DNA from 4 places in the Vibrio algarum genome. Region 2 is predicted to be linked to each of the others. Evidence: predicted binding sites of a transcription regulator. Region 2 holds the regulator's gene; each other region holds the start of a gene.
The links. The regulator PurR, encoded in region 2, represses purine synthesis genes. The targets are predictions, from matches to a motif close to TNANGNAAACGTTTNCNTNA.
Positions count from the first base shown of each region.

Region 1: the regulator PurR is predicted to act here: its motif matches at 5,724-5,743, upstream of purM (phosphoribosylformylglycinamidine cyclo-ligase).
Region 3: the regulator PurR is predicted to act here: its motif matches at 1,418-1,437, upstream of metK (methionine adenosyltransferase).
Region 4: the regulator PurR is predicted to act here: its motif matches at 7,125-7,144, upstream of purE (5-(carboxyamino)imidazole ribonucleotide mutase).

Region 1 is NZ_JAQLOI010000001.1:2,870,056-2,878,161, forward strand. Features, by position in the region: gene arsC (arsenate reductase (glutaredoxin)) at 1-240, shown strand, start outside; gene PGX00_RS13355 (DUF2069 domain-containing protein) at 251-724, shown strand; gene PGX00_RS13360 (DUF2066 domain-containing protein) at 742-1,995, opposite strand; gene PGX00_RS13365 (uracil-xanthine permease family protein) at 2,247-3,491, shown strand; gene trpB (tryptophan synthase subunit beta) at 3,592-4,815, opposite strand; gene upp (uracil phosphoribosyltransferase) at 5,011-5,637, opposite strand; gene purM (phosphoribosylformylglycinamidine cyclo-ligase) at 5,808-6,848, shown strand; gene purN (phosphoribosylglycinamide formyltransferase) at 6,863-7,501, shown strand; gene PGX00_RS13390 (class II glutamine amidotransferase) at 7,592-8,106, opposite strand, start outside.
Region 2 is NZ_JAQLOI010000001.1:1,670,295-1,678,400, forward strand. Features, by position in the region: gene PGX00_RS07990 (DUF2498 family protein) at 1-76, opposite strand, end outside; gene topA (type I DNA topoisomerase) at 409-3,036, shown strand; gene PGX00_RS08000 (alpha/beta fold hydrolase) at 3,466-4,263, shown strand; gene PGX00_RS08005 (DUF7577 domain-containing protein) at 4,275-4,592, opposite strand; gene PGX00_RS08010 (TVP38/TMEM64 family protein) at 4,596-5,273, opposite strand; gene PGX00_RS08015 (TfoX/Sxy family DNA transformation protein) at 5,402-5,992, opposite strand; cyclic di-GMP riboswitch class I at 6,109-6,212, opposite strand; gene purR (HTH-type transcriptional repressor PurR) at 6,353-7,372, opposite strand; gene torD (molecular chaperone TorD) at 7,624-8,106, opposite strand, start outside.
Region 3 is NZ_JAQLOI010000001.1:3,234,267-3,242,372, forward strand. Features, by position in the region: gene tkt (transketolase) at 1-1,313, opposite strand, end outside; gene metK (methionine adenosyltransferase) at 1,678-2,829, shown strand; gene PGX00_RS15105 (SprT family zinc-dependent metalloprotease) at 2,912-3,412, shown strand; partial or broken gene rsmE (16S rRNA (uracil(1498)-N(3))-methyltransferase) at 3,531-4,261, shown strand; gene gshB (glutathione synthase) at 4,318-5,265, shown strand; gene PGX00_RS15120 (YqgE/AlgH family protein) at 5,342-5,905, shown strand; gene ruvX (Holliday junction resolvase RuvX) at 5,940-6,374, shown strand; gene PGX00_RS15130 (PilT/PilU family type 4a pilus ATPase) at 6,426-7,529, opposite strand; partial or broken gene PGX00_RS15135 (type IV pilus twitching motility protein PilT) at 7,537-8,106, opposite strand, start outside.
Region 4 is NZ_JAQLOI010000001.1:378,433-386,538, reverse strand. Features, by position in the region: gene trkA (Trk system potassium transporter TrkA) at 1-66, opposite strand, end outside; partial or broken gene rsmB (16S rRNA (cytosine(967)-C(5))-methyltransferase RsmB) at 125-1,404, opposite strand; gene fmt (methionyl-tRNA formyltransferase) at 1,517-2,464, opposite strand; gene def (peptide deformylase) at 2,478-2,990, opposite strand; partial or broken gene dprA (DNA-processing protein DprA) at 3,218-4,323, shown strand; gene PGX00_RS01960 (DUF494 family protein) at 4,326-4,799, shown strand; gene PGX00_RS01955 (DNA topoisomerase family protein) at 4,821-5,396, shown strand; gene PGX00_RS01950 (5-(carboxyamino)imidazole ribonucleotide synthase) at 5,424-6,566, opposite strand; gene purE (5-(carboxyamino)imidazole ribonucleotide mutase) at 6,572-7,057, opposite strand; gene PGX00_RS01940 (L-threonylcarbamoyladenylate synthase) at 7,236-7,793, shown strand; gene hemF (oxygen-dependent coproporphyrinogen oxidase) at 7,834-8,106, shown strand, end outside.

The sequences.
Region 1 (8,106 bases), 1.2 Mb from region 2:
CCTTCGGTTGATACGCTAAAAACACTTTATTCACAACTCGAGCTTACCAGTGTACGCGGAATGATGAGGACAAAAGAGAGCGTCTATAAGGATCTCAATCTAGCGGACGATAGCTTATCCAATGACCAATTATTTCAGGCCATGGTGGAAAATCCAAAACTGATTGAACGCCCGATTGTTGTTGCGAACGGAAAAGCAAAACATGGTCGTCCACCCGAGCAAGTCTTAGAGTTAGTTTAGAGAGCACGCAATGGAAGAAAAGCAGGTTCTACCTAAAACCCAACAATACCGTTACCTAGCTCTAACTGGGTACCTTTCACTTTTAAGTTGGGTAGCACTATGGCAGATATTTATTTCTCCACACCCTCACATTAACCCTTTCACTGCCGCTATTGGCTGGTGTATACCTCTATTATTCCCGTTGAGAGGCATATTATCGGGTAAAGCTTATACCCACGCATGGGCAAACTTTGTTTTGATGCTCTATTTTTTGCATGCGCTCACCATCTTATATGTAGATCAAGGCGAAAGATGGCTTGCAGCGGTCGAATTAATATTGGCTTGCAGTGCATTTGTAGGGAACGTACTTTATGCAAGGCATCGAGGAAGAGAGTTAGGCCTAAAGTTACCTAGGTTGTCGGAAGTAGAAAAAAAGAAAAAGAGAAATTTGGTAAAAAATAAGTTAACAAAATCAAAAAAGGCCCCATTGAAGTTAATCAATTAAGGGGCCTTTTTGTTCGGCTATTTTACCCACTCAAAAACCAACGAATTTACTTCTAACATAGGCTCTTGCTCAACCGTGTTGATGACTTCTTCTATCGCTTGAGGAAAAGTATTGGCATTGTCTTGAACTGTCGTCTCTTCTGATGGGATTATTGCCGTAGTACTTTCAACTAGCTCAGCACTCTCGACTAACTCTGTACCATCCACCGTCACATTGAGCTCTGGAGTTATACTATTTTCATCTAATGTTGGAGCAATAAGCTCGTCCACTTCAAATTTTGTAACGTGTTGGCTTTGGATTACTTCTGTTTCAAAATCTATTTCAGAGCCAAGTAAGTGTATGTTAAATGTCACTTCGTTGCCGACTATTTTTTCAACGTCGACACCCGCAACTGAATTCAATTTTTGTAGAATGTTTTCTAATGCGAAAAAGCTTTGAGCAGACTCAACTTCAATAAACTTTGCGGTAATTGTATTTTCTGATACACCACTCGACTTTATGGCACTCTTACGCGCATAGTAATTACTTACTTCATCTATAACTACTTCTAGAGCTTTAAGAGTATCGCCCGTTGCTTCACCTACAACTGGTTCACGTTTAGAGTCCACTATGAATTCAGGTTTTTCATCATACAACGTCCAACGTACATAGCTGCCATTCGCTGCCTTTTGCACCCTAATAACAAGTACTGCATCTGAAGAATAACGCACACTTGCTTTGCTTATCGGTGACGTAAAGCCGCCCCATAAATCAGGACCAGATATACTCGTAACATCTTCGATATCACCAACAGGAATCGTGATCGGCAAACCACGTAAATCTGAAAATATTTTAATTTGATTTAGAGCGCTGCTATCTGTGTAATCCCACAATATTTCGCGGCCATATTGCCCTTCTTGAATCACCCAAACAACTAAGTTTGATCTAATGTCAGACCAATACGGAAGCTCCGCTTGTCCTAACAAAGACTGAATTTGAGGTGGGTTAAAAACCATTTTTATACTTTTCTGACCTAATTGCTCTCCATAAGAGATCTGAGAAAGATAATTACCGCTTCTATTAAGCACTTTTTTAATCACGGGGCTATTTATGGCGTTCTTATCACCAGATGCCCGAACAATGACTTGCTTCAAACCTTCTGCTTTTGCGAGTTTTTCAGCATCAGCTTTACTCTCATCTAAAACTACTTCTGAACTGAACACATCAACCTTTACTGATGCATGAAGAGGTAAAGAGAGTATTCCTATGAACAAAACAACTAAATAGCGCATGCTGACCCTAAATTAAATGAGTAGTGAATAAATGAAGTTAAGCCGCTCTAGTATAACGAGAAAGACGAACACTACCAAGTTAACTCACGAGAACCTTGTTTGGCTCAATTTCAACGGCTATTTATTACAGGGGTATATTGGAAAATCTCAGCAATTTATAGCCATTTTTTTGATCTAAACCGCGAGGCAAACGATTGCATAAATGATAGAATCCTGCGAATTTTGTTTAACTAACTATTTCGGATGGAATCATGACTAACGTACTTATGGGCGCACAAATGCTATTTGTTGCATTTGGAGCACTTGTTCTTGTACCTCTATTAACCGGGTTAGACCCCAACGTTGCACTGTTTGGTGCTGGCGTCGGCACCCTTATTTTTCAACTTGTCACTAAACGCTCAGTTCCCATTTTTTTAGCCTCTTCTTTTGCGTTTATTGCTCCAATTATGTACGGGGTTCAAACATGGGGTATTGCGGGCACAATGAGCGGTCTTATGGCTGCTGGTGTTATGTATATTATTTTGGGTGCGGTCATTAAAGCTAAAGGTGTCGAGATCATCCATAAGCTGCTTCCACCGGTCGTTGTGGGTCCAGTAATAATGGTCATTGGCTTAGGCTTGGCTCCAGTTGCCGTTAATATGGCATTGGGCAGAACAGGCGATGGTACTCAATTAGTGGATGCTGACGCAGCGTTATGGATCTCTAGCTTATCGTTATTGTCCGTTATTGGCATTAGCGTATTTGCAAAAGGCTTTATGAAGTTGCTGCCTATTTTTGGTGGTATCTTTGTTGGGTATGCTGTAAGTTTGATGTTTGGTGTTGTCGATTTTAGCCCTGTAACAGAAGCTGCTTGGATTTCATTACCTAACTTTGTTGCACCTGAATTCAACATTAATGCCATCTTATTCATGATTCCAGTTGCGATTGCACCTGCCGTTGAACACGTGGGCGACATGCTGGCAATCTCAAATGTTACAGGTAAAGACTACCTTAAAAAACCAGGCCTTCATCGCACAATAATGGGCGATGGCATTGCGACGATGGCAGCATCTATGGTTGGTGCTCCACCAAACACAACTTATAGTGAAGTTACAGGTGCCGTTATGCTCACCAAGGCTTATAACCCTGTGATCATGACTTGGGCTGCTGTTACCGCTATCGTTCTTGCTTTAGTTGGTAAACTAGGTGCAATTCTACAAACGATTCCTATGCCTGTTATGGGTGGTATCATGATCCTTCTGTTCGGTTCTATCGCTACCGTAGGTTTGAATACTCTTATTAAGAATAACGTCGATTTACATAAGTCACGCAACCTAGCGATTGTTGCAGTGACATTAGTGTTCGGTATTGGTGGCATGGCTTTCGGTATCGGTGAATTCAGCCTTCAAGGTGTAAGCCTTTGTGGTATCGTGGCAATCATTCTTAACTTAGTCCTACCACATGATCTTGGTGAAAACCACGTAGTGGATAATGCTCAAATAGAAGATGAAGCCTAGTTTTTCAAATAAACTGTGATGACACTTTGCTAAAAATATCGGTATACCGAAACGAAAAAAGGTTGCGTGAAATACGCAACCTTTTTTCATTTAACTCTCACTATAACGTAGATGTTATACCGTAATCTTGACCGTAATTATTAACAACAAAATCGATATCTTTATCACCACGACCAGAAAGATTAATTAAAACACTGCCTTTTAATCCTTGCTTAGCCAGCTTAAATACATATGCAACAGCATGAGAAGACTCTATCGCGGGTATTATCCCCTCTAAACGAGATAATTCAAAAAATGCATCAATCGCTTCCTTATCATCTACCGTACCATACTGCACTCGTCCCAGATCTTTAAGGTAACTATGCTGAGGCCCTACTGATGGATAATCTAATCCGCTAGCGACCGAGTAAACTTCTTGAGGCTCCCCTTCTTTATCTTTAAGCATGTAGGATTTAAATCCATGCATTACCCCAGGTTCCCCTAGAGTTAAAGTAGCAGCATGCTCGCCTTCTACATCCAAACCTCGACCTGCTGGCTCAACACCATGAATAGCAACGTTTTCATCATTTAAGAAAGCGGTGAACAGCCCCATAGCATTAGAACCACCACCAACGCATGCAACAAGATTATCCGGTTGTTTGCCGGTCATCTCTTCAAATTGAACTTTTGCCTCATTTCCAATGATAGACTGGAAATCACGCACCATCATAGGAAACGGGTGAGGACCAACCACCGAGCCTATCGCATAAAGTTGAGTCACAGGATCTTGTAAATAGGCTTCAAACGCGGCATCAACCGCTTCTTTTAACGTTTTTCTTCCATGAGAAACAGGTACGACGGTTGCACCTAAAATATGCATTCTAACGACATTTGGATGTTCTTTTGCTATATCAACTTCGCCCATATATATATCGCATTCAAGTCCAACAAGTGCTGCAGCCGTTGCCAAAGCAACACCATGCTGACCAGCTCCTGTTTCTGCGATGATTTTTTTCTTACCCATTTTTTTCGCAAGTAACGCTTCGCCAAGGCAGTGATTAATTTTATGAGCGCCAGTATGGTTAAGATCTTCTCGTTTTAAGTAGATATCTATGCCATATTTTTCCGATAAATTCTGAGCATGGAAAATAGGGCTTGGACGGCCAACAAAGTGCTTATAAAGCCTTGCTAGCTCATCTTGAAAGTTCGGATCCTGGCGGCAATTCTGATAAGACTGATTGATCTCTTCCATAATTGTTTCAAGTTGTGGAGGAATAAAGCTTCCACCATATTCACCAAAATACCCTTCTTCATTAGGCAATGTATGCTCAAAACTATTTTTCATTATTAGTACCCTTGCTGACGTTGTGTGTTTCTAGATTACAACGCAGCCAACCCGGAAGGTAGAGTCGTTTATGGCTATTTATTCACTTCGTGATACTGCTCTCGCTAACTAGTACACAAGATCTAAAAAGGGTTACTGTAAAACAGTAACCCTTTTTACTACGATCGATTGCGACAGCAAATCTAGTCACTTATCTTATTTTGTACCAAAGATCTTATCGCCCGCATCACCTAAACCTGGAACGATATAACCTTTGTCATTTAGCTTCTCATCAATTGCAGCGGTATAAAGTTCAACATCTGGATGTGCTTTCTTAAGCGCTTCGATTCCTTCCGGAGCAGAAACTAAAACCAAGACTTTTATATGCTTACAACCTTTGTCCTTTAATAGGTCAATAGTTGCAATCATTGAGCCGCCAGTTGCAAGCATCGGATCGACAACAAGAGCAATACGCTCATCAATATTTGATGCAAGTTTATTGAAATAAGGAATAGGTTCTAAAGTTTCTTCATCACGATAAATACCAACAACGCTAATACGTGCACTAGGTACATGCTCAAGCACGCCATCCATCATGCCTAAACCTGCACGCAAAATTGGAACAACAGTAACTTTTTTACCTTTAATTTGATCAACTTCTACTGGGCCATCCCAGCCTTCAATTGTCACTTTTTCTGTCTCGAAATCTGCTGTCGCTTCATAAGTTAACAGGCTACCAACCTCTGTAGCCAACTCACGAAAACGCTTCGTGCTGATATCCCCTTCGCGCATTAAACCTACTTTGTGTTTAACCAAAGGGTGTTTCACTTCAACAACTTTCATTTCCATCTCCGACGATTTTTTAGTAAACCTTGCAATTATACATGTTTTTTTAAGCTTTTTCTGAATGAATATAACGAAAAAATTTCTTACGCAAACGTTTTCCTTATTGCTGCAACTCGGTTAGAATAGCGCCGATTTTCACATCCAAACTATCATGACGAGGACTTCCCGTGAGTGGCAATAACACTTCTCTTAGCTATAAAGACGCTGGTGTAGACATTGATGCAGGTAATGCTCTAGTAGACAGAATTAAAGGTGTAGTAAAACGCACCCGCCGTCCAGAAGTAATGGGTGGCATTGGTGGTTTTGGTGCTCTTTGCGAGCTGCCAACCAAATATAAAGAGCCACTACTTGTTTCTGGTACCGATGGCGTAGGCACGAAACTTCGTCTTGCCTTGGATATGAACAAGCACGACACAATCGGCATAGACCTTGTTGCTATGTGTGTCAACGATCTGATTGTTCAAGGTGCGGAACCACTATTTTTCCTTGACTACTATGCAACAGGTAAGCTTGACATCGATACCGCTGCAGATGTTGTTTCAGGAATTGGTGAGGGTTGTATTCAAGCAGGTTGTGCACTTATTGGTGGCGAAACAGCTGAAATGCCGGGCATGTACGAAGGCGAAGATTACGACGTAGCTGGATTTTGTGTTGGTGTAGTAGAAAAAGCAGATGTTATTGATGGTTCAAAGGTAGCGGCTGGAGATGCCCTTATCGCTGTTGGTTCTAGTGGCCCACACTCAAACGGTTACTCTCTAGTACGTAAAATAATTGAAGTATCTAATGCTGATCTTTCAGAAGAATTGAATGGTCGCGCTATTGGAGAGCATCTTTTAGAACCGACTAAAATCTACATAAAATCAGCACTTAAGATGATTGCGGAACACGATATTCACGCAATATCGCATATTACTGGTGGTGGTTTTTGGGAAAATATCCCACGCGTTTTACCTGAAGGGACAAAAGCAGTCATTGACGGAAAAAGCTGGCAGTGGCCTGCTATCTTTAACTGGCTTCAAGAAAAAGGCAATGTTGAAACCTTTGAAATGTATAGAACATTCAACTGTGGTGTTGGCCTAATCGTCGCGTTACCTAAAGATCAAGCGAGTGCCGCTGTTGAATTGCTAAAATCTGAAGGTGAAAATGCTTGGGTTATTGGTGAAATTGCCAGTGCATCTGAAGGCGAAGAGCAAGTAGAGATAAACTAAGGTAATTCAACACTATGAAAAGGATCGTCGTACTCATTTCTGGAAACGGTAGTAACCTACAAGCTATCATTGATGCTTGTGGCACTCGAATTGCCAATGGTGAAGTCACTGCTGTTTTCTCAAATAAATCTGATGCGTATGGCCTAGAAAGGGCTAAACAATCCGATATTGATGCACGTTTTATCGATCCTAAAGCGTTTGAAAACCGAGATTTATTCGATACAGAATTAATGTCTCAAATAGATAGATATCAGCCAGATCTGATTGTTCTGGCGGGCTATATGCGTATTCTAAGCAAAGAATTTGTGGCTCACTATCTTGGAAAAATGATCAATATTCACCCGTCTCTACTACCTAAATACACAGGGTTGAACACCCATAAACGTGCTATAGAGGCAGGTGACATTGAGCACGGAACGAGTGTTCATTTTGTAACAGAACAACTCGATGGCGGACCTGTTATTCTACAAGCCAAAGTACCTGTTTTTTCTGAGGATACTCCTGAAACATTAAACGAAAGAGTACAAACGCAAGAACATGATATCTATCCACTAACCGTAAACTGGTTTGTTGAAGGTCGGCTATCGATGACCGACAACAACGCGATACTGGATGGTAAAGTACTTGGTGAGTCAGGGTATGCTTCTGATTAGTTAGTAATAAATGAGTGATATTTTCTCTAACCGAAAAAAACAGCGAGAGCTTCACAAGCCATCGCTGTTTTTTTATTCATTAAATTCGGATTATTTAATTTTTGGTAGAGCGAACTCTACATCAACCAAACACTCCGTATTACAACTTATAACTTCACCAAAATGAAATAGGTTGTATTCACCTGGTTTCATTCTATTCCACGTTTCATTGTCCGTTAGAGGTTGAGTAGCAACAACTGTCACAACATCATTTGGTGTTGTCTCTTCTTGAAAGTTAACCGTCATGTCTTCATCAATGAGGCTTGCTTTACCAAAAGGTGCTCGTCTAGTAATCCAGTAGAGATGATTAGTACAATAAGTCATCACATAATCGCCATCACTAAGCAACATGTTAAAAATACCAAACTCTTTTAACTCGTCACAACAAACAGCGATATATTGGAACATCTCAACGATATCTTGAGGCGGTTCAGGGTATTTAGACTCTAATTTATTGAGTATCCAACAAAATGACAACTCGCTGTCTGTCTTACCTACCGGTCTAAATCGACCTGTTTGCAATGAATCGTAATCTGATAGCTGCCCATTGTGGGCGAACGTCCAAT
Region 2 (8,106 bases):
GTAATAGGTCAAACTCTGAAATGATTTTTTTTCGCTCATGATATTTTTGCTCAAGTAAAAATTGATTTTTCGACAGTTTATGCGTTCATTTTTCAAAATCAACGCTTAAATTTTTTATAGTTTGGCTAAAACCGTAAAGAAACTGTGAGCTGAGACATAAATCTTCAGCTTTGCAAGAGTAATAAATTCAGAGCTGATTACTATGTGCGTCTCCGAGTTGAGAGGGCAGAATAACTGTCTATAAGTCGAGCAGACAGAATTAAAATGAAAAATATTTGTTGATCTTCTGGCGCTCTCGCTCAATAGTAAAAAAAGAAACTTAAATTTTGGTAAAGGTCTTGATAGTGAAAGTTGTCGCTATCAATTGAATAATTGCCATCGCAATGATTGAGGATGTCAGAGTCAATTATGGGTAAATCACTTGTTATAGTGGAGTCACCAGCCAAGGCAAAAACAATCAACAAATACCTTGGAAAAGACTTTATTGTTAAGTCTAGTGTTGGTCATGTAAGAGACCTTCCTACGGCAGGCCAAAGTAGTGGCCAAAAAGCGGCGGCGATTTCGACGAAAGGTATGAGCCCAGAAGAAAAGGCTCGTATTAAGAAAGAAAAAGAGCGCAAATCACTGATTAAGAAAATGGGTATTGACCCATTTAATGGCTGGGAAGCTAACTACCAAGTACTACCTGGTAAAGAAAAGGTAGTTGCTGAATTACAAAAACTCGCGAAAGACGCAGATACCGTTTATCTCGCAACCGATTTGGACCGCGAAGGAGAAGCCATCGCTTGGCACCTTCGTGAGATCATCGGTGGCGATGAAGAGCGATATAAACGAGTTGTCTTTAACGAAATTACCAAGAATGCTATCCAGCAAGCGTTTGAAACTCCTGGTGAGTTAAGCATGGATGGGGTTAACGCTCAGCAAGCGCGTCGTTTTATGGACCGTGTTGTTGGCTTTATGGTATCTCCACTACTTTGGAAAAAGGTAGCGAGAGGGCTTTCTGCTGGCCGCGTACAATCTGTTGCGGTAAAACTTTTGGTAGAGCGTGAGCGTGAAATCAACGCTTTTATCCCTGAAGAATTCTGGGACATTCATGCAGACACAAAAACTGCAGATAAAACGGACTTCCGCCTAGTTGTTGCACAGAAAGATGGTGCAAGCTTTAAGCCAACGACTGAAGCACAGGCAACGTCGGCTGTTAATATCCTCAACAATGCGAGTTTTGAGGTATGTAAGCGGGAAGATAGACCAACACAAAGCAAACCGTCAGCACCTTATATCACGTCAACGCTGCAACAGGCTGCGAGTACCCGCATGGGGTACGGCGTTAAAAAGACCATGATGTTAGCACAGCGACTATATGAAGCTGGTTATATTACCTACATGCGTACGGATTCCACAAACTTAAGTGCAGAAGCAGTTGATACCCTTCGCGGTTATATTTCTTCGGAATTTGGTGATAAATATTTACCAGATGCACCAATTCGCTATGGAAGTAAAGCCGGTGCACAAGAGGCTCACGAAGCTATACGACCATCGAGCGTAGAAGTGACAGCGGATGACCTCCAAGGTATGGAAGCGGATGCCGTTAAACTTTACTCACTTATATGGAATCAATTTGTTGCTTGTCAGATGACACCTGCGAAATATGATTCAACAACAGTAAGTGTTAAAGCGGCTGACTTCACACTGAAAGCAAAAGGTAGAATTCTTAAATTTGATGGTTGGACACGAGTTCAACGACCAATGGGCAAGAACGAAGACCAAATATTACCAGCAGTTAAAGTTGGCGATAAACTGGATCTAAAAGCCTTAGATCCTAAGCAACACTTTACCAAACCGCCAGCACGTTTCACTGAAGCAGCTTTGGTTAAAGAACTTGAAAAACGTGGAATTGGCCGTCCATCAACCTACGCGGCAATTATCTCGACTATTCAAGACCGTGGTTATGTGAAGGTAGAGCAACGTCGTTTTTACGCTGAGAAGATGGGTGAGATTGTCACTGACCGTCTTGATGGCAGCTTCGATGATTTAATGAACTACGATTTTACAGCGCGTATGGAACAAAAGCTCGATCAAGTTGCTGAAGGCGAAACCAACTGGAAAGGTGTACTTGATAACTTCTTTAGCGATTTCTCTAACCATCTTGAAAAAGCAGAATTAGACGAAGACGCTGGTGGTATGAAGCCAAACCATATCGTTGAAACAGATATTGAATGCCCAACTTGTAGCCGTCCAATGGGTATTCGTACGGCGTCAACCGGTGTTTTCCTCGGCTGTTCTGGTTACGCATTGCCGCCAAAAGAGCGTTGTAAAACAACCATTAATTTGGGTGATGAAGAGGGCATAATTAATGTCCTAGAAGAAGATGTAGAAACAGCTGCACTTAGAGCGAAGAAACGTTGCCCTATTTGTGAAACGGCGATGGACGCGTATCTCATCGATGATACGCGGAAACTTCACGTTTGTGGTAATAACCCTAATTGTGAAGGCTATGTCATCGAAAAAGGTGAGTTCAAGCTCAAAGGTTACGATGGCCCCGTTGTTGAATGTGACAAATGTGGTTCTGATATGGTCCTCAAAAATGGCCGCTTCGGTAAGTATATGGGTTGTACCAGTGAAGAGTGTAAAAACACTCGTAAAATTCTTAGAAATGGCGAAGTAGCGCCACCTAAAGAAGACCCGGTCCACTTCCCAGAGTTACCATGTGAAAATTCGGATGCATATTTTGTATTGCGTGATGGTGCTTCTGGCTTGTTTATGGCAGCAAGCAACTTCCCTAAATCTCGTGAGACAAGAGCACCGTTGGTAGAAGAGTTGGTTAAATATAAAGATCGTATTTCACCTAAATTCCAATATCTAACAACGGCTCCTGTGGCTGATCCGGACGGGCGACCTACTGTGGTTCGATTCAGTCGTAAATCAAAAGAGAACTATGTTCGTTCTGAAGTTGATGGTAAACCTTCTGGATGGACAGGGCTCTATATTGACGGTAAATGGGAAATTACGGATAAGCGTAAAAAACCTAAGTCATAAACTTTTTTCATGATTTGTTTTGGCGGCCAATTGGCCGCCTTTTTTTATTTTCAGCCTTTGAGTATCATCGATAAAAATGATAATTGCTTTTTAGGAATAGAAACTACAACGGCTTCTGATTACCATGCGGTGTGTTTAAATTTTTGACTTGCGGAATGACAATAAGTGAACAAACTAAGCCTAGAGGCATAAATAGCGCATTAAATCGCGTAATTTAGCGGGGAACGCGCTTAATGTGTTCCCTTCAGTTTAAATATTGACTGAATGAAATCGCTTGATCGTGAAGTATGGTCTCCGACTTTAGTATCAATTAGAACAAATTTATACAATTTCATGACAATAACAAGTAATCTAAGAATTATAAGATGTGGTAAACTGCTCATCCTGTGAAAATACTTAAATCAAAAAGGTAAAATAAAAATAGTCCCTATGTCTGAAGCACTTTTATTCCACAAAACCTACAAACATCCAACCAGTTCAGAATGGGTGGTTTTCGTGCATGGTGCTGGTGGTAGCTCTTCTATTTGGTTTAAGCAGATTAAAGCGTATAAAGCGCATTTTAATTTACTGCTCATTGATTTGAGAGGACATGGTCGTTCTAATAATTTATTAAAAGGTTTTATTACGAATCAGTACACCTTTAAAGACGTTACCATGGATATATTAAAAGTCTTGGATCATCTTAAGATTCACTCAGCGCATTTTGTTGGTATGTCATTGGGTACTATCATTGTCCGAAATATTGCTGAATTAGCATCAGGTAGAGTAAGGACTATGGTGCTAGGTGGGGCGGTGACTAGATTAAATATACGCTCGCAAATATTGGTTAAGTTAGGTGATCTAAGTAAGCACATTGTTCCCTATATGTGGCTATATGGCCTTTTCGCCTATATTGTTATGCCACAACGATGCCAGAAAGAATCTAGGCACTTATTTGTTCGTGAAGCTAAAAATTTATGCCAAAAAGAGTTTAAACGATGGTTTAAGCTTACGTCGGAAGTAAACCCTATGATGCGTTATTTCAGGGATCAAGATTTAGCTATCCCTACGCTCTATCTCATGGGCGATAAAGATTATATGTTTATCGCACCAGTTAAAGAGATGGTAGCAATGCATAAAGAAAGTACTCTGCACGAAATTTCAGATTGTGGACACGTGTGTAATGTCGAAAAGCCAGATGAATTTAACGCTAAATCGATAGATTTTATTCGCCAACAGATAAAGTAACTCCGTATACATTATTCAGTAATATGTAATGGGTTACTGCAATTCCAACATAGACCAAATTGGCCTTCGTTTACTTCTCCGCACTCAGAACAAGTCCAATCAACCATGTGCTCTTGTTGCTGCTGATACTCTAAAATTATCGCTTGTACAGTTTCGATTTTGTTTGGTTGGAGAAGCCATACATATGGGTCTGTGTCTTCTGTTAGGGGTATTTCACCTTTGAGGCCAAAGATACCATCTCCACGGACTTCCGCTAGGATGCATTGCTGCTGTAGAAGCCCACATAAGATGTGAGCCTCGGTCGGATTAGATGCACTGAATACTTTCATTAATTAAGCCGCATTGTTAGGACGTAGTTTCGCCATAATCCATTTTGTTATTACAGGAAAAAGGCCCAATAAAACGAATGAGGCTAAAACACTTGGTGATACGATACCAGAAAGGCTATCAATGTTGGCTAGTTGGGTTCCTGCATTTAAGTAAACCATCGTCCCAGGTAGCATACCCAGCTGGCTGACAAGGTAGAATTTAGTGGTTGAGATTGGCGTTAATCCCATCAATAAATTGATTAAAAAGAACGGAAAAACAGGTATTAATCTCAAAGAGAATAGATAAAACGGACCGTCTTTTTCAACGCCTTGATTTAGGGTTTCTAGTTTTGCACCAAACTTATTTTGAACCCATTCTCGAAGTAGATAACGACTGCTTAAAAACGCCAACGTAGCCCCAATCGTACTTGCAAATGAAACTAGGAATAAACTAGTGAAAAAACCAAATAGTGCCGCGCCTAACAAGGTCACAACAGCGGCACCAGGAATAGAAAATGCGGTGATAGCAACGTAAGCAAAGAAATAAACAAGAGCGGAAAAAACAAAGTTGTTTTCAATATAATCAGCAAGCAATGCTTGCTGCTCCTTAGCATTATCTAGTGTGAAATATTGACCAAACTGAGTAGCAAGTAAAACAATAGTAACAATAAGCACAATGCCAATAATGAGTTTTTTATTCATGTAAGATGATTCCAATAAAATGGTATTAGCTATTATGACAGGCAAAGTTAACAAAAACTTTCAAATAGATATAAAAAAACCACCTAAACGAGTTGGGTGGTTTTTTTATTTTGGATAGCAATAGTTTATTAATCTAAAGATTCGATAAGTTCATTTCTACGAGTCTGTGATATTACTGACCAATGCGTACCATTTAGCGCTCCTTCAAGTGCCCATAGTAATTCGATATTTACAGGCCCGTCTTGGGAGGCCTGGATAGCTTTAAAAGCTTGTACCGAGCCCATATTTCTAAGCTGACTAACTGATTCGATACCTACTTTTTTCAACATTCGTTCGGTCCCTAAACGAAGGTTAGGCAGATCTTTTAGTCGAGTTGGTTTATCTTCAGAGCTTGACTCTTTCTCTTCACGAGCCGACTTTAGAGCAACTTGCGCGATGTTTAGTATATCTTCACTGTTGTCCCACAAAGAGTCTGGAAGAGAAAAGTATTTAGTAACAACAGGAAACCCACGTTTTTTGTATACGTAGGGTTGATAGATTTCGTTTTTAAACTGTTCTTCAAGAGGTTTACAACTGCGTATATGCAGTGCGTTGTTAACGACTAGAGCAAACATTGCGTCATCGACAAAAATACCGAATCCGCCAAACATCGAGCGAGATTTTACCTTGCCAAATTTTTCAAACAGTTTTAATGAGTTTTTAAGTACTGGTTTATCCATTTTTTCAAATCTCAGGTTAAAATTGCATCAACCAATTCAGAACCGAGAAATTAACAAAAATCAGAGATGATATGTCAGAGAATAGTGAGAACTCATGACAAATTTGCTAATCGGTCTTCGGTAACCCCGCTACCTTTTTATTTTCTATTTGAAAAGAGAAAATAACTTGAGGCCGGAAGCTTTGCGTCCCATCTTTTCAGATGGTTTGCCCTGATCGTGACATGTTTAATATATGTAAAGTTTGGACAAAGATCACCAAAATAAGCGCCCAGTGTGATGGTGATCTCATTTATTTGACGTGATTATGCATTATTAGACACTAATTATTCACACGTATGCTAAGAGCGCTATAGCGCGTAGTTACTGTCTAATATTTTTGACGCTTTCTCGAATCATCAATTCCGGATGCATCTCGAAAATGCGCCTTTCATGTTCTTTATCTTTAATTCTGCTTAATAATATTTCGAATGCTGTCTTACCGACACGTCGTTTAGGCTGATGAATCGTGGTCAACGGAGGAGAGAAATATTCTGCTAAATCGATGTTATCGTAGCCAATAATAGAAATATCCTCTGGTATGCGAATACCGTTTTGCTGAAGTCTACTCATCATTCCCAAAGCCATAGTGTCATTAAAACAGAATATGGCGGTTGGTTTTTTCTCCATAGCAATGATTTTGTCCGCCGTTTCTACAGCGGTATCACATTCAAAGTTCCCTTCGAATATATTTTCTTCGCTGAAGGGAATGTTGCTCTCAGCTAACGCGCGCTTATACCCTTCGAGTCTTTCTAGACATAATGTTTTGTCTAGATGGCCACTCAAACAGGCGATATCGGTATGACCATTTTCAATCAGGTATTTGGTGGCTAAATATCCGCCTTCTTCAGAGTTGTCGATGATTTTGTCTTTTGACTGCTCTGACAATGATTCACCTTGCCCCCAATCCATAAATACTTTTGGGATATCAACGTGAGAGTCAAGCATCTCTTGCAATTCGCTGGTTAGGTCAGAACACATTACAAAAATACCATCGACCCGTTTTTCCGCAAGCATGCGGATATAGTCACGTTGTTTCTCGTAAATACCGCCGGTATTACAAAGAATTAACGTATAACCTTGTCGGTAACAGTAACTTTCGACACCATTGATAACTTCAGCGAGAAATGGGTTAGTCGATTGAGTTACCAACATGCCGATGGTTTTTGTAGAATTACACTTTAAGCTGCGAGCAACGGCGCTGGGTGCATAGTTCAACTCTTTAACCGCGTCATTAACCTTTTGCTGTGTAGCTTCAGCGACAAAGCGAGTTTTATTAATAACGTGAGACACTGTAGTAGTGGATACGCCAGCGATGCGAGCGACATCTTTAATCGTTGCCATTTAGGTTGTCCTATTTTTCGAAGGCTGAAGCGATAACGCGCTTACTGAAAATAAACAGTTAGGAGTCTTGGTCAGCTTAATGCGTAATAAACACAAAAGCCGCTATTAAGCATAGCGGCTATTAATAAGTTTTACTCGAAAGTATGTTATCAATTTTATAGCTAAATAACTTTCTAAACAATGATAGAAATACAGTATTAAGACTTACTACTCAGATTTAGGGCTTAGTATCCATATTTTTACACTGTTGTTCACTCTCCAGCTAAGTAGCTGCGATCGAGATTACAGAAGTTCACGAGTACTTCGGTAACGCTAGAGTAAAAACCGAATTCATCGAGTTTTATGCATTTTTCGCTAAACTGAGGAAGCCAACTGAGAAGGTAGCTCTCGATAAACTCTTTCTGCTCCAAGAGCGCTTCGTTAATGTGGTCGAGTTTTTCTAATTCGTTCGACCTGATAATCATGTTGCCCAAAAAGTCCAGTTCAATAGCAACATGATCCGCAGGTTCATTGAAGCCTTCTTTTACATCAATGCCTTTGCTTTGCATTAATGTCTCCATATCTTTGGCAGGTTGATCATTTAGCAGGTTAGCCTTGCCTATGTACATTGAAGCATAAGGCAGTGCACCTGTGGTGTCGGTCGTTAAAAATAGCTCACAGAAATCTGCGGCAAGTTCTAGGTGAGCATCTTCTCTATCTTGCAATTTGTTAAGTGCATGGATGAGTCTATTTAT
Region 3 (8,106 bases), 1.6 Mb from region 2:
AACATTAGGAAGGTGGCACCGTAAGGAACAAAACCGCCATGAAGGGCTAAACCGTTCATGATAGCGGTCATACCAAACTCACGTACACCGTAGTGAATGTAGTTACCTGAAGCGTCTTCTGGTGTGATGGACTTAGAGCCAGACCACATGGTGAGATTTGACGGTGCAAGGTCCGCAGAACCACCCATAAACTCAGGAAGCATAGTACCAAACGCTTCTAAAGCATTTTGAGACGCTTTACGTGACGCTATGTTTGCAGGGTTTGCTTGAAGGTCAGCAATGATTTGAGACGTTTTTGCTTCCCATTCTGCTGGTAGTTCGCCATTTATGCGACGTTTGAATTCAGCTGCAAGCTCTGGATATGCTGCTTCATAAGCTGCAAATTTCTCGTTCCACGTCGCTTCCTTAGTTGCGCCTGCTTCTTTTGCAGACCATTGCGCATAGATTTCCGACGGAATTTCAAAAGGACCATACTCCCAACCCAGTGCTTTACGTGTTGCAGCGATTTCGTCTGCGCCTAGCGGTGCACCGTGGCAATCGTGAGAGCCTGATTTGTTAGGAGAACCAAAACCGATAACGGTTTTAGTACAGATAAGCGTTGGTTTGCCAGTTTCTGCTTTTGCTGCTTCAATAGCCGCATTGATAGCGGCGGCATCGTGACCGTCAACCGCTGGAATAACATGCCAGCCGTAGGCTTCGAAACGCTTAGGTGTGTCGTCAGAGAACCAACCTTCTACTTCACCATCAATTGAGATGCCATTGTCATCCCAAAACGCGATAAGTTTACCAAGGCCTAAAGTACCCGCAAGAGAACATGCTTCGTGAGAAATACCTTCCATTAGACAGCCATCACCCATAAACACATAAGTGTTATGGTCAACAACGTCATGGCCTTCTTGGTTAAACTGAGCCGCTAATGACTTTTCCGCCAGTGCCATACCAACCGCGTTAGTGATACCTTGGCCTAGTGGGCCAGTGGTTGTTTCAACACCCGGTGCATAACCATATTCTGGGTGACCCGGTGTTTTAGAGTGCAATTGACGAAAGTTTTTCAGATCCTCAATTGAAAGATCGTAACCAGTGAGGTGAAGCAGGGAGTAAATCAGCATTGAGCCGTGGCCGTTAGAAAGAATAAAACGGTCGCGGTCAGCCCACTCTGGGTTTTGTGGGTTATGGTTTAGGTGGCCACGCCAAAGTACTTCGGCAATGTCAGCCATACCCATAGGTGCGCCTGGGTGACCTGAGTTGGCTTGTTGAACACCGTCCATGCTAAGGGCACGGATTGCATTTGCTAATTCTTGTTGGGAAGGCATGTCTGCTCCTGAGTAGATACGCGAATTCGATAATTAGGGTAATCGCTAGTTAACCTGAACTATGGTTAATTAATAGCGGCGCTATTCTCTCAAAGCGAAATTAGGACTGCAATCGATTTCCTTATCGATTATTCACGAACATTTAACACTTTTTGATGAAAATAATTTTATTTGCCTAAATTTACATTCATTCAGTCTATGATCTCGCTCAGAAAAAACTTGTAATTTGAACTCCAAATACTAAAATAGACGTCTAGATGTAGAAACGCCCATTTGCAATGTCGTTTTTACACACTGATTATTTTATTTTTTAGAGATGCATTTTTGCATCTTTTTTTAACGTTTTAATACGGAGCTATCTACTATGGCTAAGCACCTGTTTACTTCTGAATCAGTATCAGAAGGACACCCAGATAAAATCGCAGATCAGATATCAGACGCTGTTCTTGATGCAATTCTTGAACAAGATCCTAAAGCCCGTGTAGCTTGCGAAACTTACGTAAAAACTGGCATGGTTATGGTAGGTGGTGAAGTAACGACATCTGCTTGGGTTGATATTGAAGAAATCACGCGCCAAACCGTTCGTGAAATTGGTTATGTTGGTTCTGATATGGGTTTCGATGCGGACTCTTGTGCCGTACTAAACACTATTGGCAAACAGTCACCAGATATCAACCAAGGTGTTGATAAAGCCGACCCGAAAGACCAAGGCGCTGGTGATCAAGGTATTATGTTTGGTTACGCAACAAACGAAACTGAAGTATTAATGCCAGCTCCTATTACTTATTCTCACCTGCTTGTTCAGAAACAAGCTGAAGTTCGTAAAAATGGAACACTAAACTGGTTACGTCCAGACGCCAAAAGCCAAGTTACCTTTCAATATGAGCAAGGTAAAATTGTTGGTATTGATGCCGTTGTTCTTTCTACACAGCATTGCGATTCTATTTCTACACCAGACCTACGTGAAGCCGTAATGGAAGAAATTATCAAGCCTGTTCTTCCTTCTGAGTGGTTAAACAAAGATACAAACTTCTTCATTAACCCAACGGGTCGTTTTGTTATTGGTGGTCCAATGGGTGACTGTGGTCTTACTGGCCGAAAAATCATCGTAGATACTTACGGTGGAGCTGCTCGTCACGGTGGCGGTGCATTTTCTGGTAAAGATCCATCAAAGGTTGACCGCAGTGCCGCTTATGCTGCCCGCTATGTTGCTAAGAATATTGTTGCTGCTGGTTTAGCAGATCGCTGTGAAATTCAGTTGTCCTACGCCATCGGTGTTGCCGATCCAACATCTATCATGGTAGAAACATTCGGAACTGAAAAAGTATCCCACGATACTATCATTAGAGCGGTTCGTCAGTTCTTTGATCTCCGCCCATATGGTCTGCAAGAAATGCTGAACCTTCTTCAACCAATCTATAAGAAGACCGCCGCATACGGTCACTTTGGTCGCGAAGAGTTCCCGTGGGAAGCGACAGATAAAGCCGCGCTTCTACGTGATTTTGCAGGGCTGTGAAATTCTAAATAGTAACAAGGTAGAATTCGCCTTATAATTAACGCCTCAGATAATACTGAGGCGTTTTTTTAGGAGTTAATTTTTGGGCAATATCGAACTTACTTATCAGGCACAAAAAGCATTGTCCCACCATGTTGCCACTGCCAATCAATATTTTGATCAAACATTTCCACTGCCAGAGCTCAACTTTAGATTAAGAGGGAAGGTAGCAGGAAAAGCTTATTTTCAAAATTGGGAAATTCGTCTTAATCCCATCCTCCTTAGCGAAAACACTGAGCAATTCCTGCAAGAGGTAATCCCGCATGAATTAGCTCATTTAATTACTTTTCGTTTATTTGGCCGAGTTAGGCCTCATGGGAAAGAGTGGCAGAAAGTCATGGAACAAGTCTTTTCCCTCAATGCAAAAACCACACACAGCTTTGAAGTTACTTCCGTCCAAGGGCAAACCTTTGAATATCAGTGCAAATGTAACTCCTATCCACTTACTATTCGTCGCCACAACAAAGTTTTAAAAGGCAGTACACAGTACAGTTGTCGAGAATGCAAACAAGAATTAATTTATACGGGAATACAGCTATCCTAGTGAGTTTGTTAGAACCAACGGGAATAGCTTAAGATAAACAACCTAGCTTAAGGCCCTTGTTTTTTCGTCAGAATGCATCCATGTTATCAGCAGAAAATAATACTCAGGACCACCAACAATGCGCCTACCTCGAATTTATCATCCAGAGATCATAACGAATCTTGGCATCACATCACTTGGTGATGACGCAGCAGGCCATGTTGGCCGCGTACTCAGAATGAAACCAGGTCAAGAAGTCCTATTATTTGACGGCACAGGTGCACAGTTTCCAGCCAAAATTACAGAAGTCACTAAGAAGTCCGTTCTTGTCGACGTACTTGAAAAAGTTGAACATAGAATTGAATCCCCTTTAGATATCCATTTAGGTCAGGTTATTTCTCGTGGCGACAAAATGGAATTTACCATTCAGAAATCAGTCGAATTGGGTGTGAACACTATTACTCCCCTTATTTCAGAAAGGTGTGGTGTTAAGTTAGACACTAAAAGGTTTGAAAAAAGCTTCAGCAGTGGCAAAAGATCGCCATTGCTGCATGTGAACAGAGTGGAAGAAATCTAGTCCCACTGATTCGACCAATCATGCAATTAGAAGAATGGTGTGCTGAAGAGGATGATGCGCTAAAGTTAAATCTTCACCCCAGAGCCAAATATTCGATAAATACGCTCCCAGAGCCAGTTGAAAAAGTCAGGCTACTTATAGGCCCTGAAGGTGGTCTATCCGCAGAAGAAATAGCCAAAACCGAGTCTTACCAATTTGAAGAGACATTGTTAGGCCCTCGAGTATTAAGAACAGAAACCGCAGCACTAACGGCAATTACCGCATTACAGGTTCGCTTTGGCGATCTTGGTTAATTTAACCTTGAACTCTAAATAATTTACCTCGGCGACCTCAAACATAGGAGAACACAATGATTAAACTCGGCATAGTAATGGACCCTATTTCGTCCATTAATATCAAGAAAGACTCTAGCTTTGCCATGATGCTTGAAGCCCAAAAACGCGGCTACGAAATTCACTATATGGAGATGAATGATCTCCATTTAGATCAAGGTGTTGCCGTTGCTGATACAAAAATCGTAACATTAAAAGAAGATCCCACATCATGGTTCGAGTTCACAGCAGAACAAACAATTGAGCTTTCCGAACTAGACGCGGTACTAATGCGTAAAGATCCCCCTTTTGATACTGAATATATTTATGCGACCTACATTTTAGAGCGCGCGGAAGAAAATGGTGCTTTAATTGTAAATAAGCCACAAAGCTTACGTGATTGTAATGAAAAACTATTTACCGCTTGGTTCCCAGAGCTTACACCAACCACAATCGTGACCAGAAAAGCAGAAAAAATTAAGGCATTTCAAGAAGAGCATGGCGATATTATTTTAAAACCATTAGATGGAATGGGTGGCGCTTCAATTTTTCGCGTGAAGCAGGGAGATCCAAATGTTTCAGTTATTATCGAAACATTAACCAATCATGGTCAAAATTACGCAATGGCTCAAACCTTTGTTCCAGATATCAGCAATGGCGATAAGCGGATTTTAGTGGTTGATGGCGAGCCTATGCCTTATTGCTTAGCTCGTATTCCTGCCGAAGGGGAGACACGAGGTAACCTTGCTGCAGGCGGACGAGGTGAGGCAAGACCATTAAGTGAAACAGACAAAAAAATAGCTTTAGCTGTTGCACCGACACTGAAAGAAAAAGGACTAATATTTGTAGGTCTAGATGTCATTGGTGACAAACTAACAGAAATAAATGTCACAAGTCCAACTTGTATAAAAGAAATAGAAGCTGCATTCGATGTGTCAATTACAGGAAAATTAATGGATGCAATTGAACGTCGAATAAACAGATAGTCAAGTAAATAGACTGTCAAATAGGCTGTCCAGGCAGCCCCTTTCCTCGACGTTTAGATTGAGCAATGGAGTTTATATGAATTTATCTAACCACTTTTTAGTCGCAATGCCAGGCATGCAAGATCCTCTCTTCCATCGCTCTGTGATTTATATTTGCGAACATAATGAAGATGGTGCAATGGGTATAGTAGTCAACTCCCCTATCGACATAACCGTAGGAGGAATGCTGAGAAAAGTGGATGTAGATTCCATTCATCCGCAGATTCACAAAGAGAGCCTAGAGGCCGCAGTGCTTAGTGGCGGTCCAGTATCGGAAGATCGAGGTTTTATTCTTCATGAACCTAAAGATAACTACCAATCAAGCATTCAAATGACGGATCATCTTAGTGTGACAACCTCAAAAGATATATTAGGTGTCCTAGGAACAGAAGCCGAACCTAAACACTATATCGTTGCTCTAGGTTACTCTGGTTGGACTGCTGGGCAGTTAGAACATGAACTGGCGGAAAACTCTTGGTTAACCGTAGAGGCCGACCCCATCGTAATATTTGAAACTCCGGTACAGGAAAGATGGCAGAAAGCAGTAAAAATGCTCGGTGTTGAACCATCTCAATTATCAGCAGATGCTGGACATGCATGAATAAGCTAAAAACAAATATAACTAAGAGTACAAAATGAGTTCTAATTCTAAAACCATCATCGCTTTTGATTTCGGAACAAAAAGTATCGGAAGCGCGGTTGGACAAGAAATAACAGGTACAGCAACACCCTTAAAAGCCTTTAAAGCGAACGATGGTGTTCCAAATTGGGACGACATAGAAAAACTACTTAAAGAGTGGCAGCCTGATCTAATTGTTGTTGGCCTCCCAACAGATCTGCACGGTAAAGATTTAGAAAGCATTACACCACGAGCTAAAAAATTTGCTAACCGACTTCATGGACGCTTTGGCTTTGCTGTCGAACTGCATGATGAACGACTTTCAACAGCTGAAGCAAGGGCAGATCTATTCGAAATGGGTGGATATAAAGCGTTAAGCAAAGGCAATATAGATTGCCAGTCCGCAGTGGTTATTTTAGAGAGTTGGTTTGAAGCCCAATGGAATGAATAAACAATAATTAGCGATAATTACAACTAATTATCGCTAATTCCGCAGACTCAATTAACCCATATCTATTTTGACACCAGCAAGTGCGCTGGTGGACACATCACCACTATTCGTCTTCAACATTAATCTCAAATCATTTGCTGAGTCAGCGCTGTGTAATGCATCGGCTTCTGTAATCTTGCCTTCACTCACTAATTGATAAAGCGATTGATCAAATGTTCTCATGCCGGCTTCAGAGGACTTGACCATTGTTGACTTCAGTTCATGGAGTTCACCTCGACGAATCAAATCTGCTACTCGAGGAGTATTAAGTAACACCTCAAATACACCATGCCGACCACGCCCACTTTTATCCACCACTAACTGCTGAGCAATTATCCCTTTTAAATTACTGGATAAATCATACAAAAACTGCTCTTTATGATCTTTAGGGACTAAATTTAGAATTCTTTCCAACGCTTGATTAGCATTATTGGCATGTAACGTAGCCATACAAAGATGGCCTGTCTCTGCGAATGTCATCGCAAACTCCATCGTTTCACGACTGCGAATTTCACCAATTAAGATCATATCTGGAGCTTGACGAAGAGAGTTTTTCAGCGCGACTTCATAGCTTGCCGTATCTAATCCGACTTCCCTTTGCGTAACAATACATTGATTATGCTCATGCACAAATTCAATAGGATCTTCCACTGTCAAAATATGTCCACTTCTATTTTGATTACGATATCCAGTCATCGCTGCCATCGTCGTCGATTTTCCCGAACCTGTCGCCCCAACAATCAACACCAATCCTCTTTTTCCAATAGAAAGCTCTTTCAAGACATCTGGAAGCTTCAGATCATCAAAACTAGGGATTTGTGTCTCTATTCTCCTTATTACGGCGCCAGGCAGCTCTCGTTGGAAAAAAGCACTAACCCGATAACGGCCACTATCGCGTACGATAGCAAAATTAGCTTCTTTGGTTCGAATAAACTCAGTTGTTTTATCTTTATCCATTAGAGCATCAAGTAAAGATGTGACACCTTCTTGATCTAACTTTTTTCCAAAGGGGCGCAGTTGCCCATCTATACGCAATAAACAAGGAGAATCAACAGTAATATAGATATCCGAAGCCTTATTACTCGTCATCTCATGCAATAAGGCATTAAGATCCATCGTGTTATTATCCAAATGGCATTGCCTCCATTTCGATTTTCTTATTCACTTCATCAAGATCGACTAAATTCTTTGCCACTAGTTGTTTAGCACTCTGTTCCATGGTTCTCATACCAACGGAAGAACCCGTCTGAATAATAGAATACATCTGAGCCACTTTGTCTTCTCGAATCAGGTTACGGATTGCTGGAGTACCCATCATGATTTCGTGGCATGCTACTCGACCGCCACCAATTTTTTTAATAATTTCTGTGCAATGACAGTCCTAAGAGATTCAGAGAGCATAGAACGCACCATCGATTTATCACTGCCTGGGAATACGTCGATTATACGGTCAACAGTTTTTGCAGCAGAACTTGTATGCAAAGTTCCAAATACCAAATGCCCAGTCTCTGCTGCTGTTAACGCTAAGCTAATGGTTTCTTGATCTCTTAATTCCCCGACAAGAATAACATCGGGGTCTTCACGTAGAGCAGATCTTAACGCGGCTTTAAAACTGTGGGTATCTTTATGAACTTCACGCTGATTAATCAAGCACTTAATATTCGAATGCACAAATTCAATTGGATCTTCAATA
Region 4 (8,106 bases), 1.3 Mb from region 2:
TTCACCTACTAAGTTTTCAGCGAGTGTGCCACCAACCTGACCTGCGCCAAGAATAATGATTTTCATAGGTATGTAATCTCTTTAAAAAGCCAGTATGTCATTGTTAAATAAAATAATAATTTTATCAGATACTCTTTTTAAGAACGGCGTAATAAAATCCGTCCATATCGTCATCCCCTGGAAGTATTTGTTGCCCTGGGTTTTCTAATTCAGAACCTATTAGGCTTGCATCATTGGTTCTTTTTAGAAAATTAATGACTTGTTGACTGTTTTCTTGTGGTGTTATTGAACAAGTGGCATAAACCATTGTGCCACCAGCTTTAAGTTGTTGCCACATCGCGTCAATAATCTCACTTTGAAGCTGCGCTAAAGCATCAATATCATCGGAACGGCGTAACCATTTAATATCAGGGTGACGTCGAATTACGCCCGTTGCTGAGCATGGAGCATCGAGAAGAATGCGGTCAAAATTTTCCCCTGTCCACCACTGCTCAGGTTTTCGAGCATCGCCACATATTACTTTAGCTTCTAAATTTAAGCGCTTAAGATTTTCATAAACTCTTGTTAGTCGGTTATTGTCAGCGTCGATGGCGACGACTTGGCAATTTTCAGAACGCTCTAAAATATGCGCTGTTTTTCCACCAGGAGCTGCACAGCAATCAAGAATTAACTCGTCTTTTTGTGGCTTTAAAAAGTCTACGGACAGTTGCGCTGCTGCGTCTTGAACGGAAACCCATCCTTTATCAAATCCCGGAAGGTTGCTTACGTCTGTTGGCTTATCTAGTTTAAGAGCGTTTTGAGCATTTGGGTGGATGGTAGCGATGATTTCTTCATCTGCTAATAGAGCTAAGTATTCATCACGACTGTGGTGTTTTTCATTCACTCTTAACCACATAGGTGCTTTACTATTGTTGGCCTCAACAATCGATTCCCATTTATCAGGGTAAGCATTTTTTAATAGTTTAAGTAACCAACCAGGATGGCCATATTTGCCTGCATCATGACTTACTGCAAATTGGTCTAATTCTTCTTGGTTGCGTTGATAGTTTCGTAGAACTGCATTTATAAGCCCGCTAAGGCTTTGGCCTTTGAGGTTTTTTGTTGCCTCTACTGTTTCACCAACAGCTGCATGAGCTGGAATTCGCATAAAGCTAAGCTGATATATGCCAACGAGTACTAAATGATGAAATACTCTTTTTTCCCTTTTAAAGGGTTATCCATAAGCTTATTTGCAATGGTTTCAAGTCTTGGTAAGTATCGAAGTGAACCGTAGCAAATTTCCTGAAGCAGAGCATGGTCTCTCGGCTTTATGTTTTGTTGGGCGGCAGGGAGGGCTGTAGACAGGGATTGACCTTTATCTACTACTTGAAAAAGAACTGTGGCTGCGGCAGCACGAACATTCATTTTGAAACCTAATTTTATATTACCAATGGAAATTACTATAAACACTTACATTGGTGTCATCTAAAAATAAAAAGAAGAGGCTAGCTACTAGGCTAGCCTTCATATTATCTCTTTAGCTTAATTGGCTACCAACTTCAAACCAACTGCTACGGGAATTAAGAACATCTTGGACAGACATGGCTTTCTTGCCTGGAACTTGAATTTGTTCCAATATCAAAACCTTGTTTCCTGTAGCGATATATATACCGGTTTTATCGGCTTTTAATATCGTTCCTGCTTCCTTGTCATTTGCGATGTTTTCGACCCTACCTTGCCAGACTTTAATGTTGCTATCTGCAACGGAAAAGTAGCTCATTGGCCATGGGTTGAAAGCTCTAATACAACGTTCGATAGACTCTGCGTCTTGTGACCAATCTATTTTAGCTTCTTCTTTAGATAGTTTTTTTGCATAGTTAGCTAATGCGTCATCTTGCTTTATAGGTGTAGCTTTAGAGGTTACGATTTCTGCTAAACAGTCGACAAGAGCATTTGGACCAAGACCAGCCAACTTTTCATACATGGAGGAACTGGTATCCGTTGCTTCTATTGGCAGCTTGGATATTTTTAGCATATCACCGGTATCTAACCCGATATCCATTTGCATGATAGTGACACCGGTTTCTTCGTCTCCAGCCCAAATAGAGCGTTGTATCGGAGCAGCACCTCGCCAACGAGGAAGAATTGACCCGTGAACATTGATACAGCCCAGTCTTGGTGTGTCTAATATTTGTTGAGGGAGCAATAAACCATAAGCGACAACAACCATAATATCGGCATTCAGCTCAGCAAGCTGTTTTTTTGCTTCATCCGATTTGAAGTTTTCTGGCTGATAAACGTCGATATCGTGCTCTAATGCTATATTTTTTACAGGGCTAGCGGTTAACTTTTTTCCGCGGCCCGCAGGTCGGTCTGGCTGAGTATATACAGCAATGACCTCGTGCTCCGAAGACAACAACGCCGCCAAGTGGCGGGCGGCGAAGTCCGGAGTACCTGCAAAGACAATACGTAGTGATTGGCTCAAGGTAACCTCGTTACTAATTGTTTTTTTCGTTGAAGCGCTTAATCTTTTCTAGCTTGTCTTTAATACGCTTACGTTTTAATGGTGACAAGTAATCGACAAAAAGTTTACCTTCTAGGTGGTCAAGTTCATGTTGAACGCATATGGCTAAAAGGTCATCTGCTTCAAATGTAAATTCTTCACCATCTCGGTTTAGCGCTTTGACTGATACTTCCGATGCTCTCGATACTAAAGCTCTTGCTCCGGGAACGGATAAACAACCTTCTTCTATCCCATCTTCACCACGTTTTTCTGTGATCTCCGGATTGATTAAGACCATAGGTTGATCGCGAGAATCGGATACGTCGATAACGACGATGCGTTGATGAAAATCAACTTGAGTTGCTGCAAGGCCGATACCTTCTTCTTCGTACATGGTTTCAATCATGTCATCGATGAATTTTTTAATCTCTGGAGTAACTTCCTTTACTGGTTTAGCAACAGTGCGAAGGCGGTCATCCGGGAATGTTAATACTTGTAATACAGACATATATAACTCTAAAAATTGAACTGTGTCCAAACAGCGGTTCAGTGAATAACGCAATTCTAGACATTTTATAGATCAAATGACAGCATCCTGACTTTTCTATCTTCGGGATTAACAGCCACGAATTGGTTATTTTACTCCTTTTTTACTCTATTTTAGTATTTTTTTTAATCTCTTCACTTTCTTTGGTTTTCATTGCGTGCTCAATCGGTCTTAGAGGTAGGTTGCTAATGTGTGATAAAACGCTTTCGGCATGGTTAACACTCAGTTTTACACCCTTTATTGGAAGCAGTAATTTCCGCAAGTTAGTCTCTATTACTTCTCCAGTAAATATTGTTAATTCGTCCCGTAAAGAACTAAAATATTTCGGATTTAAACCACAGCAAATTGCTTACATTAAGCAGTATGCTGAAAAAGATGTGGATTTTTGTTTATCGTGGCGAGATTCTTTATCTAATAATTCGATTATTACGCTTATCGATAGTGATTATCCTGAACTTTTAAAGCAAATTGGAAATCCACCACCAGTTTTATTTCTAAAAGGAGATGTGAGTAGTTTATCTGAACCTCAGATCGCTATCGTTGGAAGTCGCAATGCGAGTACTGACGGTCTTAAAAATGCAAGGGATTTTGCTGCGGATTTATCTAGGAAAGGATTAACTATCACCAGTGGTATGGCATTAGGTATTGACGGTCATGCGCACGATGGTGCTTTAAAAGCAGGAGGAAAGACGATAGCTGTACTCGGTTCGGGACTCGAAAATATTTACCCAGCTAAACATAGAGAGCTTTCAACAAGAATAATAGAGAATGGCGCCTTAGTGTCAGAGTTTCGGCCAAATGGACTGCCTAAACCCGAAAACTTCCCTAGGCGAAATAGAATCATTAGTGGCCTTTCTTTAGGTGTACTTATAGTAGAGGCTGCGAAAAAAGTGGTTCGCTTATTACAGCAAGGTATGCCAATGAGCAAAGTCGCGAAGTATTTGCATTACCCGGTTCTATTCATAATCCGCATGCAAGAGGCGGAAATGCTTTAATAAGAGAAGGGGCGAGCCTAATACAGTCCTCGAGTGATATACTTAAAGAAGTCGATAGCTTATTAAATTGGTCAGTTAATGCCCAACGAGGACTTTTTACTGATGAAGATGAAAATGAGCAATTGCCATTTTCGGTACTCTTGGCTAACTTAGGAGTTGATGAAGTGGTATCGGTTGATATTTTGGCACAAAGGACCCATATCCAAGTGCATGAAGTCATGATGCAGCTACTGGAGTTAGAGCTTCAAGGGCATGTTGCCGCTGTATCCGGCGGTTATATTCGAACGAGGAGGGGTTAGCTATGATGGACATATTGATGTATTTGTTCGAAACCTACATCCATAGTGACGTAGAGTTAATGGTCGACCAAGATGAACTTGAAGAAGAGCTACTAAGGGCTGGTTTTCATCAAGAGGAGATCTACAAGGCTCTTGACTGGCTAGAAGATTTAGCCGCGCTTCAAGAAAGTGATCAGCGTTCTGCTATCGCGAAGGGAGCGTCAACCTCAACAAGAATTTATACCGAAAATGAAAAAAATCGCCTAGACGTGAAAAATAGAGGTTTTTTGCTCTTTTTAGAACAGGTGAATGTGCTAACAACTGAAACTCGAGAAATGGTCATTGATCGAGTGATGGGGTTAGAGACGCAAGAGTTACTGCTTGATGATTTAAAATGGATTATTTTGATGGTGCTATTCAATGTACCAGGGAATGAAAACGCTTATACCCTTATGGAAGAGTTACTTTATACCGCAGAAACCGGCATATTACACTAATCTAAGAAGCTTAAGGTATGTATGAGTGGAAAGATAAATAACCAGTTATTTGAAGCGCATGAACACGCGCTAGAGCATGATTCGTGTCCATTGTGCGGTGACAGCCATGGTGGAGAGTTAACGCTACGGCACGGAAAACAAGGGCCATTTCTTGGTTGTAACCGTTATCCTGATTGTGACTATATAAAGTCTCTATATAACAACGATGGGCATATTGTGAAGCCGTTAGGCGTTCCATGTCCAGAATGTGAAAAAGAACTGGTTTTACGTCAAGGTCGCTATGGCATGTTTATAGGTTGTAGTGGTTACCCAGAGTGTCATCATATAGAGTCGCTTGATCAACCAAGCGAAGAAGCTATGGATTCATTTTCGTGTCCAGATTGTGGTTCTGGTCAACTAGTAGAACGAAAATCGCGCTTTGGGAAAATTTTTTGGGCGTGTGACAATTATCCTGGGTGTAAATTTACGGTTAATCAACCACCTAGAAATGGTAAGTGTGAAAATTGTGGTTTTCCTCTATTGGTTGAGAAAAAAACGTCCAGAGGTACTAGTCTTCAATGTGCTGCGCGGAAGTGTCAGCATAGTCAAAATGTTTAACGGCGCCAATGGCGCCGTTTTTGTATGTTAGCTATCGCTGTGACTTAGTTTTATTGCGTAGCTTTTAAGAGCTGGGAATGAAGCCTCATCGAGTATTTCTGATAAGATAAGTAACTGCTCACTTAGCTCAAAGTAGCTAGAAGCACTCACATTTATGTGCCCCATCTTTCTGCCTGGTCGCTTGTCTTTCCCATACCAATGAATATGGCATGCTTGTTCTTTTAATACACCTGTAGGAAGTCTATCTTCACCCAGAATGTTTACCATCGCGGTTGGCCTAATTAGGTTTGTGCCTCCTAAGGGGAGACCACACACAGCCCTAAGATGATTTTCAAACTGGCAAACTTCAGCTCCCTGCTGAGTCCAGTGCCCTGAATTATGCACTCGTGGGGCGATTTCATTAACTAGTAATTGACCGCTGACATCAAAAAACTCTAAAGCTAGAACACCGACATAGTTTAGTGTTTCTGCTACCTTGGTGAACATTTGCTTGGCTTGGGATTGTAGTGCCGAGTCAGTTATAGCAGCAGAAAGAGATAAAACACCATTTGTATGAATGTTTTCAGCAAGCGGATAAACTGAAATTGTCCCATCTATACTTCTAACACCGACTAATGAAACTTCACGATCAAACGGTATAAATGCTTCTGCAACGACCGCTTGATTCGGTGATTCCGCAATACAATCTTCTATTTCGGGCCATATAGAATCAGCCTCAGATTGACTTTTTAGTCTCCACTGACCTTTACCGTCATAGCCACCTAAAGTACTTTTTAAAACCATAGGTAGACCGACTAGCTCAATAGCCTTTGTAAAGTCGTCTTTAGTATTTATTACATGATACTTGGCATTGGCTACACCGGATTTGTCTAATAGTGCTTTTTCTAATCGACGGTCTCCACCGATCTTAATCGCTTCTGTACTAGGGAGAAACTTTCCACTGGCTTCGCAAATATCCAGAATATCGTGGGGGATATGCTCAAACTCAGCGGTAATTACATCTGCTTGTTCAATGGCGTTATCTAACCCATGACCGAGTAGTGCTTGAGTTAGAGGGTGGACTATGTTTTCACTGGTAACATCAAATGCTGATATTTGAATATTTAGAGGAGCGCCTGCTAGAGACATCATTCTGGCCAGTTGTCCGGCACCTAGTACAAGAACATGCATTTATATTAATCCTCTGCTGGGTTTGGGTTAGCTAGAATAGTTTCGGTTTGTTCGTTTCGAAAAGCTTCTACTTTTGCCATAACGGCTTCGTTATGTGTCCCAATAATTTGAGCTGCCAGTATACCAGCATTTGCAGCACCAGCTTCACCGATAGCTAATGTTCCAACGGCAATACCTTTTGGCATTTGCACAATAGAAAGTAGAGAGTCCATCCCTTTTAAAGCACGCGATTGAACGGGCACACCTAATACGGGCAAACTTGTGAAAGCTGCTGCCATTCCGGGAAGATGTGCTGCGCCCCCTGCGCCTGCAATGATTACTTTTAATCCTCGCTCTTTTGCACTGTTAGCATAGTCAGCTAGCAATTGTGGAGTTCGATGTGCTGATACCACCTTTGTTTCGTAAGCTATACCAAATAAATCTAACATTTCAGCGGCAAGTTTCATGGTGGGCCAATCTGATTTAGAGCCCATAATAATTCCGACTTTCATCGTTAACTCCTACGAATTAGTTCATTGCGAGTAGATAATTTTCGCGCATTATAAGGTGAAAATGGCACGAGGAAAACGTTTGCGTCAGTTATTTTCATATCTTGTAAACAAATAGACTTAGCAGCGAAGTCGAAGAGTTTGTACACTAAGGTAAATGTTGAAGCTGAAAACTAGAGAAATGAGTAACTTTAATCACGTAATAGATGCACTAAAAGGTGGAGAGGTGATTGCCTATCCAACAGAAGGGGTTTTCGGTGTTGGATGTGATCCAGACAATGATGAGGCAATTAGAAAGCTCTTAGCCGTTAAAAATAGGTCTGTTCAAAAAGGACTCATTTTGGTGGCTGCCTCTTATGAGCAAATTCTACCTTATATTGATACATCTTCATTAAGTGCCGAGCGACTTATTCAAATTAAGGGCTCTTGGCCAGGTCCTATTACTTGGGTTATGCCGGTTAGTCAACACACTTCAAACTTAGTAACAGGTGAGTTCAATTCTGTTGCGGTTCGGGTAACTGATCATCCCTTGGTTCAAAAAGTATGTTTAGCATTCGGTAAGCCGATAACGTCGACAAGCGCAAATCTTTCTGGATTACCTCCTTGTATGACAACAGAAGAGGTTGAAGGACAGTTGGGTAACACTGGTGTAATTATCTTAGAAGGGAATACAGGGGGAAGAAATAAACCCTCAGAAATAAGGGATGCGCAAAGTTCTCAAATTTTAAGACAGGGATAACAGTGCTACTGTGAATAAACCAGATCTGCGGTGATAAATTATGTCTACGGTGAATAAAGAACAAGTAAAATCATTTTTGTTAGAGTTGCAAGATAGTATCTGTCAGCAGTTAGAGAAAGTGGATGGTAAAAGTAAGTTTAAAGAAGATGCATGGAAGAGAGAGCTTGGTGGAGGAGGAAGAACAAGAGTTCTTAAAGACGGAAACGTATTTGAACAGGGTGGGGTTAACTTCTCTCATGTCTTTGGGGACAAAATGCCAGCTTCGGCTACAGCGCACCGCCCTGAGCTCGCAGGACGAAAATTTGAAGCTATG